Regions from separate parts of the Rhizobium sp. BK591 genome, predicted to be linked through region 2. Evidence: riboswitches for the same ligand, from Rfam matches in the RefSeq annotation. Region 2 holds a riboswitch; each other region holds the start of a gene.
The links. A riboswitch is a leader RNA that binds a small molecule or an ion and turns the genes downstream of it on or off. The one in region 2 is predicted to bind cobalamin.
Positions count from the first base shown of each region.

Region 1: it holds a riboswitch for cobalamin, as region 2 does, so the genes downstream of both, FHX10_RS28750 (CbtB domain-containing protein) here and cobU (bifunctional adenosylcobinamide kinase/adenosylcobinamide-phosphate guanylyltransferase) in region 2, are expected to answer to the same signal.
Region 3: it holds a riboswitch for cobalamin, as region 2 does, so the genes downstream of both, FHX10_RS03945 (ABC transporter substrate-binding protein) here and cobU (bifunctional adenosylcobinamide kinase/adenosylcobinamide-phosphate guanylyltransferase) in region 2, are expected to answer to the same signal.
Region 4: it holds a riboswitch for cobalamin, as region 2 does, so the genes downstream of both, bluB (5,6-dimethylbenzimidazole synthase) here and cobU (bifunctional adenosylcobinamide kinase/adenosylcobinamide-phosphate guanylyltransferase) in region 2, are expected to answer to the same signal.

Region 1 is NZ_JACIAZ010000007.1:362,890-366,590, reverse strand. It holds gene FHX10_RS28760 (hypothetical protein) at 1-572, opposite strand, end outside; gene FHX10_RS28755 (CbtA family protein) at 622-1,368, opposite strand; gene FHX10_RS28750 (CbtB domain-containing protein) at 1,482-1,691, opposite strand; adenosylcobalamin (AdoCbl) riboswitch at 1,705-1,847, opposite strand; gene FHX10_RS28745 (histidine phosphatase family protein) at 1,936-2,490, shown strand; gene FHX10_RS28740 (putative bifunctional diguanylate cyclase/phosphodiesterase) at 3,035-3,701, shown strand, end outside.
Region 2 is NZ_JACIAZ010000001.1:1,048,064-1,051,764, reverse strand. It holds gene cobN (cobaltochelatase subunit CobN) at 1-45, opposite strand, end outside; gene cobW (cobalamin biosynthesis protein CobW) at 50-1,099, opposite strand; gene cobU (bifunctional adenosylcobinamide kinase/adenosylcobinamide-phosphate guanylyltransferase) at 1,104-1,613, opposite strand; cobalamin riboswitch at 1,835-2,231, opposite strand; gene FHX10_RS05080 (chloride channel protein) at 2,490-3,701, shown strand, end outside.
Region 3 is NZ_JACIAZ010000001.1:825,729-829,429, forward strand. It holds gene blh (bifunctional sulfur transferase/dioxygenase Blh) at 136-1,416, shown strand; cobalamin riboswitch at 1,691-1,941, shown strand; gene FHX10_RS03945 (ABC transporter substrate-binding protein) at 2,123-3,139, shown strand; gene FHX10_RS03950 (FecCD family ABC transporter permease) at 3,136-3,701, shown strand, end outside.
Region 4 is NZ_JACIAZ010000001.1:1,210,866-1,214,566, forward strand. It holds gene FHX10_RS05880 (DHA2 family efflux MFS transporter permease subunit) at 1-901, opposite strand, end outside; cobalamin riboswitch at 1,098-1,286, shown strand; gene bluB (5,6-dimethylbenzimidazole synthase) at 1,327-2,016, shown strand; gene FHX10_RS05890 (DUF2865 domain-containing protein) at 2,020-3,111, opposite strand; gene FHX10_RS05895 (ribonuclease H) at 3,450-3,701, shown strand, end outside.

The sequences.
Region 1 (3,701 bases), on a different contig from region 2:
AACAATGCAGCGAGCCCGGTCAGCGACGCCATGCTGGCTGGATGAAGTGGCACCTTGCCCCAGTGTGGCTTGATGACATCGGCGGTGTTGAAGGCCTCGCCGCTGAACCGGCAGGTGACGAGCGCAAGGCCGCGCCGCGTCATGTCGGCGTCGACGGCGGAAATGATTTCATTCGCGGCAGCCCTCTCTTGCGGCATCTCGCGCATCGACAGCAAGACCGCCTTGGCCGCCGCGAGATAGGCATGGGCGCATTCGTTGAACGGGCTTTCCTCGTCCGTCACGCTGCCCGGCACCCGGCCCCAGAGACAATAGGAATACTGGATCTCGGCATAGTTCAGGACGCGGCGGAACGGCTCGTTGGTATCGACGGCACGGGAAGCAAGGTCGATGATCCCACTGCGATAGTCTGCAATCACCGCCATCTCGCCATGGGAAATTTCCGGAATATCCAGTCCGGTATGGCTGCCGCCGCCGCTAGGGCTATGGGCAAGAGCGCTTCCAGCAACCACACAAAAAAAGACGGCGGTGGCAAACGCCGTCGACACGAGTGGTATGGTTCTGCTGCTTGTCATGGCCGCCCGAAAAGTTCAGGGCGCCGGCAAGCGGCGCCCTTCGATGCGTTCAGTGAAATGCCGTTGCCGGCCGGCCGCGTTGCCCGTCCTTAACGGCAAGCCGCTTTTCCGCCAGCACTCCGAAGGCAAGGCCCAAGGTTGTCCAGAGGATCACATGCATGCCGAGCGAAGTCGTGCGGAACCGCCAGAGGACCATCGCCGAGAAGTTCTCCGGCACCTCGTTGATCGGCGGCAGCAGATAGAGCACGACGCCGATGAAGACGAGATAAGCGATTCCGGCGATGATCGCGCCATTCCAGAGACCGAAACGCCCCGCGAGGCGGCGCGACAGCGCCACCGCGGCAATCAGCGCGGCGAGCGAGACGACGATCATCAGGAAGAACAGTTCGGTCCTGACGCCGATCGTATCGGGATTGCCGACCGCCGGCGGGTTGGCCGGATACTTGATACCGGGAACGAGGACGATCGCCACGAAGGCGGCAATGGCGATGACGGCCGAGGTGCCGCGCGCCGAAAGGCTGCTGAAACGGCCGTGCACGAAAGCGAAGGCGAGAGCGAAGAGCCCGCCAACGGCAACGCTGTAGGCCATGACGCCGGTGAAAAGGCCGAGACCGGCCTGCGTGGCGCGGCTGACGATTTCAGGTTCGGCAGCTTCACCGGCCGCCTGGGCACTCGCCTCCTCGAAGGCGATCGCCGCATCGACCAGCGGCTCGCCGAAGATATGCGCAAAAGCGAAAACGAGGATGCCAGCAATCAGGCCCGCGAGCATGCCGCGAAGCAGAAGATTTCCAACCATGTCAGGAACTCCCCTAAAGCATGTCGCGCAAAAGTGTGCAGCGATTTTGCGATAACGACATGCGAAAACAAAGACCTAAAGTGAGGCGCGAATCTGAAAGATCGCGACGCGCTTTAGTGGCAGGGAAAGCCGAGGAGATGACGGCCGTCATGCACGAATTCGTGCACATACATCCCGTTGAACAGCGCCATCGCGCCTTCCTCGGTGCCGACAAAATAGAGAACGATGAGCATCAGCAGGCCACCGAAGATCGCCCATGGCAGGATCTCTCCCAGGGGGATCGGCGCCGGTGCCGCGACGGGCGCAAAAGTGGTGTCAGACATGTATTCCTCCGGGAATGACGCGTTCAGTCGAAAGAGTGCTTGTGCAGTAGGGTCTGACTTCCAGCGCGAAGAGCTTTCGACACGCTGGTCACAGTGGCGCGACCGCGCCGGATTTCCACCGGCTTCCAAACCCGCAACAGCACGGTTATATCTGCACGCCGAAGAGACTGTCAACGAAACTTCACAAGCCGGCCAAGGGCCGTCCTGCGCCGCTACAGCCGCACTCCGGGAGATCAGAACGACCGTGAATACGCGCCTCACCTGGATCTGCCACGGCGCGACGATGGCGAGCCGCAAGGCCCTGTTCCCGCTCGACGAACCGCTGGAAGGCAAGGCGGCGGAAGAAGCCGACAGGATGGCCGCCCTGCCCCGCGCCGATCGCGTTGCCACGAGCCCCGCTTTGCGCGCCCGCCAGACTGTTGACGCGCTCCGCCTCCAAGCCCGGATCGATCCGGCGCTTCGCGACTGCGACCATGGCCGCTGGGCCGGCAGATCGATCGCCGCGATAGAGGCGGAAGAGCCTGAGAGCCTCATGGCCTGGATGAGCGATCCGGAAGCGGCCCCGCATGGCGGCGAGAGCCTTCTTGATTTGAGAACACGCGTCGCCGACTGGATGGAGAGCGAATCCGCCCTCGGCGGCCATGTGATCGCCGTCAGTCACGCAGCCGTCATCCGGGCGGCGGTCGCCCATGTGCTTCAGGCGCCGCTCTCCTCTTTCTGGCTGAGCGACATCGAGCCGCTCGCCGTCATTCGCATGACCAGCAATGGACGACGCTGGTCTCTGCGCTTCCAGCATTAGAGCGCCGTGCGTCCTTTCGGACGCACAAGGACGCTCGGACACTTTCAATCCTCGCATCGCGCTGTCCGAAAATCGATTCCGATTTTCGGACCGATGCTTTAGCGAGTCCTGATCATATCCAGCCTTACACAAGCAAATCGCGTCATCTCTGTTGAACCCGGTTTCGCGGGGACTACTTCCTTATCCCAAGGAGATGGAAGAATGACATATGATTGGAGTGGGGAGCGCACGCGGCGCCTGCGTTTGATGCGTGTCGCCACAGTCACAGTTCTGGTCGGTCTCATCGTCAGCGTCCCGCTGCTGATCGTCACCGCCTGAAGCACGAAAAAGGGCGAGCGATGCCATGGCACGCTCGCCTTCGTTTTTTCCGCACCTGCCATTCTGCCAACCACGAAGAGGGCTCGCTCGGCGTTTTCCTCTGGCGCCAACGGTCCCTCGACGGCACATCAGGAGGCTGAAGCCTCGGATAATTCGCCTTCTGGTTTCAACGAACATTTCAGACTTTCGTGCTACTTCCGCGAAGGGTGGAGATGGAGAAGGCGCAGTGCCGGTATTTTTCCAGAGCAGGGCCGGAAGGCAATGTGTTTCGATCGTCGGGTTCGGGATTACTCTCTGGCTCCTCTGCACCCTGTTGCAGCTTGACGACAGCCTTGTCTACTTCATGACCGGTTTCGGCGAGTACGGCGCCGACAAGCTCGTTCTGGCGCTCGGCATCGCCGGCGCCATGAGCTTCATCTATTCGGTGCTGCGCATAGCCGACCTGCGCAAGGAAACGGAACTGCGCGCCACCGCCCAGGCAAAGGCCGATTGGACCGCAACCCACGACCATCTCACCAAACTGCCGAACCGCTACGCCTTCGAGCGCAAGATCCTCTCGCGGCCGATCAAGGACGATGAGGCCGAGATCGAGGAGTGGGATCGCAACGTCACTCTCTTCTCCGTCGACCTCGACGGCTTCAAGAAAGTCAACGATCTCGTGGGCCACAAGGGCGGCGACGTCCTGTTGATCGAGGTTGCCAGACGCATCTGTGCACTCGGCAATGCCGATTGCGTCTATCGCTTCGGCGGCGACGAATTCATCGTCGTCGCCTTCGCCCTGACGGCGCAGCGCGAGGAGCGTTTTGCCAAGCTGCTGATCCAGGCGGTCACCCGGCCGATCCATATCGATGGCTTTGCCGTCGAGGTCGGCGCCAGCGTCGGCTACGACCGCT
Region 2 (3,701 bases):
CTCGCCGTCGCTGATCGTTCCCTGCTGGGCCAGAAGCAGATGCATTGGTTTATGCCAGCTCTTCGATTGCCGCCCTCACCGCGTCCTGATCCATCTCGTGCAGGCCGATGACGACGAGGCGCGTCGTGCGCTTTTCGCCTGGAGCCCAGGCGCGGTCGAAATAATGATCGATGCGGCTGCCGACGGCCTGGAGCTGCAGGCGCATCGGCTTGCCGGCGATATCGACGAAGCCCTTGAGGCGCAGCACGTCATGGGTTGATATGATCGTCTTCAGCTTCTCGACGAAGCCGGCGGGATCGGCAACGGGTCCGAGATCGACGACGAAGCTGTCGAACTCGTCGTGGTCGTGCGGCGCGCCGTCTTCATGCTCCAGCTCATGATGCGACTTGCGATTGGCGACATCGTCCTCGGTGCCGATACCAAGGCCGAGCAGGATGCCGGCCGAGACTTCGCCGTTCTTCGCCTCGATGATCGCGGGCTTGCGCACCGTGCGGGAGGCAACCTCGTCGCGCACCCTGATAAGACCTGCCGCGTCGATCAGGTCGGTCTTGTTGAGCACGATGAGATCGGCGCAGGTGAGCTGATCCTCGAACAGCTCCTCGATCGGGCTTTCGTGATCGAGCGATTCATCCTCGGCGCGGCGCGCATCGACGGCATCATGGTCGTCGGCGAACCGGCCGGCGGCAACGGCGGCGCTATCGACCACCGTGATGACGCCGTCGACGGTCACTTGCGTGCGGATATCGGGCCAGTTGAAAGCGGCGACCAGCGGCTGCGGCAGGGCGAGGCCCGAGGTTTCGATGACGATGTGGTCGGGCCGCTGTTCGCGCTCGAGCAGCTTCGTCATCGTCGGAATGAAATCGTCGGCGACAGTGCAGCAGATGCAACCATTGGTGAGTTCGATGATGTCGTCCTCGGTGCAATTCTCCGCGCCGCAGCCCTTCAGCACGTCACCGTCGACACCGAGATCGCCGAATTCGTTGATGATGAGCGCGATCTTCTTGCCGCCGGCATTGGTGAGCAGGTTGCGGATCATCGTGGTCTTGCCGGCGCCGAGGAAGCCGGTGATGACGGTTGCGGGAATTTTCTGCTGGTTCATGAACTTAACCCTTCATTTTCAGCGGCAGGCCTGCCGCGATGAAATAAACTTCGGCGGCCTTCGCCGCGATCGATTGGTGCAGCCGGCCGGCATGATCGCGGAAATCCCGCGCCATGCGATTGTCAGGCACGATGCCGAGGCCGACCTCGTTGGAAACGAAAACGAGCCGCGCCTTCGCGGCGGCCAGGAAATCGGCGAGCGCTGCAAATTCCGCCGCCATGTCGCGCTCCTCCATCATCAGATTGGTGACCCAGAGCGTCAGGCAGTCGATCAGCACGATGCGTCCCTCGCCGTCGATGGCGCCAAGCTTACCGACGAGATCGAGCGGCTCCTCATGCGTCGTCCAGGACGGACCGCGGTCGGCCTTGTGCTGAGTGATACGCGCCTGCATCTCCTCGTCCCAGGCCCGGCCGGTGGCAAGGTAGTGGCGGTCGAGGCCGGTCGCGGTGACGAGAGCTTCGGCGAAGCGGGATTTGCCGGAGCGCGCGCCGCCGAGGATGAAGATGGTGGTCATGCTCAGACGCTCCTCAGGGAGGGTGCGTAGCCGTGGCTTGTTCCGAGTGCACCTTTTTCGACTGCTGGGGGGACCGAGTATTCGACATAACCGGCCGAAAGCACTCCTCTTGCAGGGCTGCTTGGAGGCGTCGCGAGCGCCGCACCAGGCCGCGCTGAATTCAATCGTTCAGCCAAGACAACCTCCGTGCTGGCAACGGGCGTAGTGCCCAGGTGTGGGCTTCTGGCCCGGCACGTAATGGCAGGTCTCCTGGCTCGCGGTTATCGGCCGCGATCGGGGCAGACCGGAAACCGGTCGCCCTGATCGTGCCGGCGGATCATCCTCGCCTTCCCGGCTGCATTGGTGAAAAGGTGGACGATTCGTAGATTTAGAGGCGTCCGACCCCGGTTGATCACCATGCATCTCCAGTGGCTTTTCCGGCATATCGCCCATCCCGCCCGCTTGCATGATTGCAAGCCGCCGGCCGGAGGGGCTCGGTGCCGGATGGAAGACCCTGACCGCTCTACAGTCGCGGGGTCGGCTGTGATGAAGGCGCCCGGTTTGGGTCCGCCCCTTCACATTCCCTTTTCATCCGGAAGGGCGCAACACCGATCCGGAACCATCCGTTATGTCAGGATGGTCGGGCGACCATCCGTTGAGGGATGGTTAGGCAAGCCGGGGTGTGAAGTCAACCGGCCTTGACGGCCGGTCAGCTTCCGAGGAGATGGCCCAACCCTGTCAACACGACTTACTCTACCTAAAATATCGTCATTTATCAGAGGCTTACGTCATAAATATTTGTCCCGGGCGCCGGCTTTTCGCCGCAATTGCGTCGCAAGCGGACTGCGCGACCATCTCCGCCCTTGACCGGGCCTCTCCCCGCCTAGTTGTCTAGCCATGCTTATGAAATTGGATCGGCGCCGTTTCCGGGCGCTGCGTGTTTTCTTCGATCCGGGCCGCCTGCGGGCGCTGACCCGCCGCAGCGAGGTCGGCCTGTCACTGGCGGGCGCCGTCGTCGGCATCATCTCGGGTCTCGCCGTCACCGGTATGAGCTACGTCTCCAGTGAGTTGCATCAGCTGGTCTTCGGCATCGCCGATAGCGAGCGGCTGAGCTCATCCGAGATCGAGAACAAGATGCTGCTGCTCACCGCGCCCGTCATCGGCGGCGCTCTGCTCGGCCTGTTGCTCCTGGTGCTGGCGAAACGGCGCAAGAAGCCGATGGTCGACCCGATCGAAGCCAATGCGCTGCATGGCGGCCGTCTATCCTTGACCGACAGCATCATCGTTGCCGTCCAGAACCTGATCTCCAACGGGTTCGGCGCCTCGGTCGGACTGGAGGCCGGCTATACCCAGCTTGCCGCCGGCCTTGCCTCGAAATTCGGCCTGAAGCTGCAGCTTCGCCGCTCCGACCTGCGCATCCTCGTCGGCTGCGGCGCGGCGGGCGCCATCGCCGCCGCCTTCAACGCGCCGCTGACCGGCGCCTTCTATGCCTTCGAGCTGATCATCGGCACCTATACGATCGTGTCGCTGACACCCGTCGTCGTCTCAGCTCTCATTTCCACCCTTGTCGCAAGGCTGCTTGCCGATGGTGATTTCACCATCGATATCGGCAGCTTCGGCTCGGTCGTGCCGGCCGATTATATCCCGGCGCTGCTGCTCGGCGCCTTCTGCGCCGGCATCGGTATCCTGATCATGCAGGGCGTCTCCTTCGTCGAGGAACTGGCGCGCAAGAGTTCGATCGCCCCACCCTTCCGCCCGGCGCTCGGTGGCGTCATCGTCGGGCTCTTGGCGATGATCTCGCCGCAGGTGCTCTCGGCCGGCCACGGCGCGCTGCATCTCAACCTCTCCCGCGAGGTGGCGATCCCGACACTGATCGGTCTCTTCCTGTTGAAATCCCTGGCCTCGGCGATCTCGATCGGCTCCGGCTTCAGGGGCGGCCTGTTCTTCGCCTCGTTGTTCATGGGCGCCCTGCTCGGCAAGCTCTTTGCCTATTGCGGACCCTATTTCGCCGATGCGACGCTGACCCCCGTCATCTATGCCGTGGTCGGCATGAGCTCGCTTGCCGTCGCCGTTATCGGCGGACCGCTGACCATGACGTTCCTGGCGCTC
Region 3 (3,701 bases), 220 kb from region 2:
TTTCGTCAGGCTTTGCGGGCCGGCGGCAAGCTCGGGGATGCGACAAGTGGTCTATTCTTGCGCTCGGCAATATACTTGTGAGATTGTGTCGATATACATGCGATAATGCCTGATGAGGGCAGCGCGGGGGCTTCGATGACATCCGTGAGGGTCAATGAGCTGATATCGGTGACGGGGCAGCCCGGCGCCGCGGACTTTGGTGCTTTCGCGGCAGACGGCTTTGCCGCCGTCATCAATGCCCGGCCGGATGGCGAGGAGCCGGGGCAACCCGGTAATGCAGCGGAGAAGGCTTCAGCCGCCGCCGCCGGGCTCGCCTACAGCTTCGTGCCGGTGAAGGGGGCCGAGATTACCGAGGCCGATATCCGCGCCTTTCAGGCGGCGATAGCTGAGGCGAAGGGGCCGGTCGTCGCCCATTGCAAGAGCGGCACACGGGCGCTGACGCTTTATGCGCTGGGCGAGGCGCTGGACGGGCGGATGAAGTCCGGGGATGTCGAGGCCTTTGGTCAAGGCCTCGGCTTCGATCTTGCCGGCGCGCGGCGCTGGCTGGAGAAGCGGGCAGGGCAGGTACCTCATGTGAAGGCCTTCTTCGAGCCCCGCACCTGCAGTGTGCAATATGTCGTTTCCGACCCGGCGACGAAACGCTGCGCCATCATTGACCCGGTGCTCGATTTCGACGAGATGTCGGGGGCGACGGGCACGGCCAATGCCGACGCCATCCTCGCCCATATCGAGAGCGAAGGGCTGACGGTCGAGTGGATCCTCGACACGCATCCGCATGCCGATCATTTCTCCGCTGCGTATTACCTCAAGGGAAAGACCGGTGCGCCGACGGCGATCGGCGCCCATGTCACCGACGTGCAGGCGCTCTGGAAGGAGATCTACAATTGGCCGGCGCTCGCGACCGACGGCTCGCAATGGGACCGGCTGTTTGCCGATGGCGAGACGTTCGAGATCGGCACGCTCAAGGCCCGCGTGATGTTTTCGCCCGGGCACACCCTCGCCTCGATCACCTATGTGATCGGCGACGCCGCCTTCGTGCACGATACGGTGTTCACGCCGGATTCCGGCACCGCCCGCACGGATTTCCCGGGCGGCAGCGCCAGCGCCCTCTGGCACACGATCCAGGCGATCCTGTCGCTGCCCGAGGAGACCCGGCTGTTTTCCGGTCACGACTATCAGCCGGGTGGCCGCCACCCGCGCTGGGAAAGCACGGTTGCCGCCCAGAAGCGCGCCAATCCGCATATATCGGGCATCGACGAGGCCGGCTTTGTGGCGCTGCGCCAGGCGCGCGACCGCACGCTGCCGAAGCCGAAGCTGATGCTGCACGCGCTGCAGGTCAATATCCGCGGCGGGCGGCTGCCCGAGCCGGAGGAGAACGGCCGGCGGTATCTGAAGATTCCGCTGGATGCGTTGTGACGGGGCGGCCCTGGCAACCGCCGCATCGTTCAAAGCGTGCTTCCTATAGCAGCCCCGGCGAAGTCATCCCCACCAATAGCAGCCGGCACCCATGTTCCCCGACTGCTTCATAGGCAAGGCAGTTTATCGCAAGGAAGCGCTTTTCGCCGCAATGTCAACCGACCGCCACCGGCAGTTTGCGCACCGAACGGCGGCGCGCAGCCATGCGCGCGATATATTTATCCGCCGGTGGTGCGGCGCCCTCTGAATAATCATTGACGGCGCGCGGGCAGGCGACGTAACTGGGGGAGACGGTTCCCTGAAGATGACTCCAAGGGGATTAATAGGGAACACGGTGAGGACGACCCAGTAGGGACCGAGACCGTGGCTGCCCCCGCAACTGTAAGCGGATTGTCGATCTCGGGGTTGATCGCGGAGCGATCATGCCCTTGGCCTAAAGGCCACGCCACTGCGGATATTGCGGGAAGGCGGATGAAAGACGGATATCCGCAAGCCAGGAGACCTGCCGTCAATCGCGATCCAATCAACCGGGCGGGGATGCCCGGACAAGGAACAGACATGATTGTCCTTCTGAACCTTCGCCTGATATCGGCATGCATCCGTCTCGATTGGGCCTCCCGCGGCTAGTCTACGCGTCAGCGTGACTTCAGCGTTGCGTATATGCGCGCGGCGCGGCCGTGCCTGTTTTCCCATCATCGAGGTTTTCATGCGTCAATTTCTCGCCATCATGACATTTACCTTCGGGCTGGCCGGCCTTGCGGCACCAAGCTTGGCCGCGACCCAATATCCCCTGACCGTCAGCAATTGCGGCCAGCAGGTGACGTTCCAGAAGGCGCCCGCCAGGATCGTTTCGATCGGCCAGGGCATGACTGAAATTCTGTTCTCGCTCGGCCTTGCCGACAAGATCGCCGGAACCGCCGTCTGGGTTGGCCCTGTCCTGCCGCAATATGCCGAGGCCAACAGCAAGATAAAACGCCTCGCCGACAACGATCCGAGCTTCGAATCCGTCGTCGGGCAGGAGCCCGACCTCGTGGCGGCCGAGTTCGAATGGCATGTCGGCGCGCAGGGCTCCGTCGGCAAGCGGGAGCAGTTCAAGGATCTCGGGATCAATAGTTATCTCGCGCCGGCCGATTGCGTCGCCAAGGTCAACACCGATGGCGGCGACGGTGTGCGTGGGGAGCTGTTCACGATGGACCTGATCTACCGGGAAATCGCTGAACTCTCGGAGATCTTCGACGTCAAGGAGCGCGGCGATGCGCTGATTTCCAAGCTGAGGAAGCGCGAGGCGGATGCCGTGGCGTCGATATCGGGCGCGACGGGCAAGAGCCTGCCGGTCGTCTTCTGGTTTTCCAGCAAGGAGGTCAACGGCGACGCCTTCATTGCCGGCAAGAACAGCGCACCTGCCTATATCCTCAAGACGATCGGCGCGAAGAACGTCGTGACAACCGAAGAGGAATGGCCGCTGGTCGGCTGGGAAACCATCGCCCAGGCGAACCCCGCGGTGATCGTGCTGGCGACCATGGATCGCCGCCGTTATGCGGCTGACGATCCCAAGGTCAAGCTTGACTTTCTCGAGAACGACCCTGTGACCAGGGAACTCGATGCCGTCAGGAACAGGCACTTCGTGATGATGGATGCGCAGTCGATGAACCCGACGATCCGCACGATCGACGGCATCGAGACAGTGGCGAAGGGCATCAAGTCCTTCGGCCTGGCACAGTGAAGACAGTATCGCTCAGGCGGCAGGGATGGTGGGCGCTCGCCGCGCTCACCATTGCCGCGCTTCTCCTTCTTGGACTGATGATCAGTCTCGCCGTTTCCATCGGCGAGATTGCCATCCCGCTTGCGACGACGGCTGAGGCGGTTTCGAACCGCCTGTTCGGAACCGATTTCGAGCTCAGCCGCATCCACCAGGGCATCGTCTGGGATTATCGGCTGAGCCGCGCCCTCGTCGCGGCCAGCGCCGGCGCGTCGCTCTCGCTCTGCGGCGCCATCCTGCAGGCGCTGCTGCGCAATCCGTTGGCCGAACCCTATGTGCTCGGCATCTCCGCCGGCGCCTCGACGGGAGCCGTCTGCGTGATGATTCTCGGCTTCGGCTACGGTATTCTCGGCCTGTCGAGCGGGGCCTTCATCGGCGCAGTCATGGCCTTTTTGCTGGTCGGCTTCCTGGCGACGGGTGCGGGGGGAACCGGCGAACGCATCATACTGTGTGGCGTCGCCGGTTCGCAGCTCTTCAACGCGCTCACCTCCTACATCGTGACGACATCGGCGAATGCCGAGCAGGC
Region 4 (3,701 bases), 160 kb from region 2:
CCATGGAGCCGAGTGCGCTGACGAAGGTGACCGAGCCCGACTGCAACGGCGTCAGGCCGAAGCCGAGCTGCAGCATCAGCGGCATCAGGAAGGGCAGCGCGCCGAGCCCCATGCGGAAATTCGAGGCGCCGAGGATCGCCGCCCGGAACATCGGGTAGCGGAACATCTTCGGATCGAGAAGCGGATAGGGCGCGCGGCGGGCATGCAGGAGGTAGAGGAGACCGGAAAGGATGCCGATCGCAACCGTGACATAACCGTAGATGACGGGCACGGCCGGCAGGCTGATCACCGAGACGCCGAAGACGAAGCCGGAGAAACCGAGGCCGCAGAGGAAGAAGCCCGGGAAATCCATCGGCCGCGGGCTGCGCGGCTCGACCGCCGGCAGGAAACGGGTGACGAGGATGATGCCGAGCACGCCGATCGGGACGTTGATCCAGAAGATCCAGTGCCAGGTGAGATAGGTGGTGAGGAAACCGCCGATCGGCGGCCCCAAGATCGGGCCGATCAAGGCGGGAATGGTGAGCCAGGCCATGGCGTCGACGAGTTCGTGGCGTGGCGTTCCCCGGACCAAAAGCAGGCGGCTGACCGGCGTCATCATCGAGCCGCCGGCGCCTTGGACCAGCCGTGAGATGACGAAGGCCGTGATCGAGTTGGAGAAAGCGCAGGCGACCGAGCCGATCATGAAGACGAAGATCGCCATGCGGAAGATGTTGCGCGCACCGAACCGATCGGACATCCAGCCGCTGATCGGGATGAAGATCGCCAGTGCCACGAGATAGCTGGTGACGGCGAGCTTCAGCGCGATCGGCGAGGTGCCGATATCGGCTGCGATCGCCGGCAGGCTGGTGGCGATCACGGTCGAATCCATCTGTTCCATGAACAGGGCGACCGCAAGGATCATGGGCGTGAGGCGGGGCACGGGCAACCGGGATGCTGCGAGGGACTGTATCGTCCATACGCCTTCGGTGGTGATAAGGCCATAGAAACTATGGATGAAGGAGCTTGTCGAGCCGCTTCAAACCGACGCGGGAGGGTGCGTGGCTCAACGTGGTTCCCGACTGCGACCTCGGGCCGGCTTGCCGTCGCCGCGCTTTCCTGAAATAGATGCGCCGTCAGGTGCCCGCCATCAACGCGGGAGAATCGGGAATCCGGTGCAAGGCCGGAACGTGCCCAACGCTGTAAGGCCGACGCTTGCCGCTTCATCTCGCCACTGGCTTCTCGCCGGGAAGGCTGCGGCAGACGGATGACGCCGAGTCAGAAGACCGGCCTGGCAAGATTGACCGATCCGCGCGGACGGCGGGCGGTTGCGTTGTTGGGGATTTGACGATGCGACCCTTTGATGAGGATGCCCTTTCGGCGGCGTCCGGTTTTTCCTTGGCCGAGCGCGAGGCCGTCTATCACGCGATCAAGACGCGGCGCGACGTTCGCAGCCAGTTCCTGCCCGATCCCTTGCCTGACGATGTCGTGGAGCGGCTGCTGACGGCCGCCCATCATGCGCCCTCCGTCGGCTTCATGCAGCCGTGGAATTTCATTCTGGTGAAAAGTGCCGCGGTCCGGGCGCGCGTCCAGGACGCCTTTGTGAAGGCCAATGAGGAGGCGGCGCTGATGTTTACCGGCGAGCGGCGGCAGGCATACCGCTCCCTCAAGCTCGAAGGCATCACCGAGGCACCGCTCGGCATAGGCGTGACCTGCGACCCCACCCGCAGCGGCAGCGTGGTGCTGGGGCGCACCCACAATCCCAGGATGGATAGCTATTCCACAGTCTGCGCCATCCAGAATCTCTGGCTTGCGGCGCGGGCGGAAGGGGTCGGCATCGGCTGGGTCAGCATTTTTCGCGAAGGCGATCTGAAAAGCATTCTCGGCATACCCGAGCATATCGAGGTGGTCGCTTGGCTCTGTGCCGGTTTCGTCGATCGGCTTTATGACGAGCCGGAACTGTCCGTCAAAGGCTGGCGGCAGCGTCTGCCGCTCCAAGAGCTCGTCTTCCATGACGGGTGGGGACGCAACGACCCGTAGCAATCACTGCTGTTGAGGCTGCGGCCCCGGCGTTGCCGGATTGGCGAGGTCTATCGAGCCTTGATCACCGGCAAGGAATTGCGGGCCGACCTGGCGGACCTTGTTCTGCACGGGATCGTAGGGGCGCTCCGGGACGGATGGTTGCGGTGGGGCTGCGGCAGCATCCTTCGCCGTGGGATTGGTGCGGATGGTGGTGATCGAACCTTGTTGCGGCGGTTCGCTTGACGGCTGCTTGCCGCGCATCTCATCGTAGTAGGCGGTGAGATTGCAGGCGCAGGAGGACTTTTCCCCCGGCGTGCGGTTCTTGTAGGCAAAGGCGTTTTTCATGGCGCTGTAGGGCGTGCCCGTTGCGACCGAGATCATGTTCGAGGCTTCGGTGCTCGTCACGTCACGATAGAACAGCTCGGTCTCGATACCCGGGCACATCTTGGCGCACGTCTGGGCGTCGCGGCCGAAATCGACCGAAGTGGCGTTCGAGCTGATCGGGAAGAAGCCGCCGTCGCAGGTGCGCACGCACATGGTGCTGACCGGCGAGAGCATTTCGGCCCGCGGCAGGCCGTAGCGCGGATCGACCTCTTCACCGCCGCCGAGCGGAATGAAGGTATCGGTGCGCATCGCCTGCTCCTCGATGCTCGGGGCGGGGTCGGCGGCGTTGCGATCGCTCGGGGCATAGAAGTTTTCGCTGTTGCAGCCATTGAGATCGAGCGCGGCGATCAGTTCACGGCGTGTCCCATCATCGCCGCTCTGGCCGGCCAGCTCGTTACGGCGGTCCTGGAGATATTGGATATTGTCGATCATGCGGGCTTCGGACTGCGAGAGTTCACCGCAATAATCGGCATTCTCGCCGCCGATCACGACCATGCTGCCCGAGGTGCAGCCATTGTTGCGCAGCTCGTTGCGAACCTTGCGCAGCTCGAGGTTCTGCTCGGCCATGGCGCTGGCATATTGGCGCGCCTCCCGGCCGTTGCTATTGCCGATCGATCGCGGCAGATCGGCGAGACGGCCACGCAGGTCCTCGCAGACAGCGCTCGTCTGCGCGGCGGCGGGCGCTGCGAAGGCGAGGAGGAGGGCAAGAGACAATTTTCGGGGTTTCACGGCGTCGTCCGGGGTGAGCAAAAAGTCGATCGGTCGATTGCGGCCTCGATCGCCGCGCATTGTCTCTTAAGGCGTTTCTCTTAATGAGCTTGGAGAAAATCCTAGCGCATTTTCGCGATCTTATCCAGCAGACGCGGGTAATCTTCCGTAAGGGGAGGTCGGGGCAGATTCATTGTCCATGATCCACATTGCCCTACAGTTCTCGGTCGGGGCTGGCGCTGTTGCCGCCACCATCGTCAATGGTTGACACAACGCAGAGGTACAGTTCGAATGTCCGCTTCGGGGCGAGCAGGCAGTCGCAAATTGCGCTGGCGCAGCGAAGGCAAAAAGCGGAGAAAATGACGAGCATTTCCAACAAGCTTCACTTCCCTGCAACAACAGTCGGAATATCGGAAGGCCAACATGGCCTCCACCTCTTCGTTGACGGTTGCTACGAACCCGGCTCCGGGCATGGGGGCTGGGCTTTTGTCGCTTATCGCGATGCCGTGGAGATCGCCTCCGGCTTCGGCGGCGTCGAAGATTCCGCCAATAATTCGATGGAATTGGCCGCCGTCCTCAACGCGGCAATATGGATCAATAGCCAAACGACA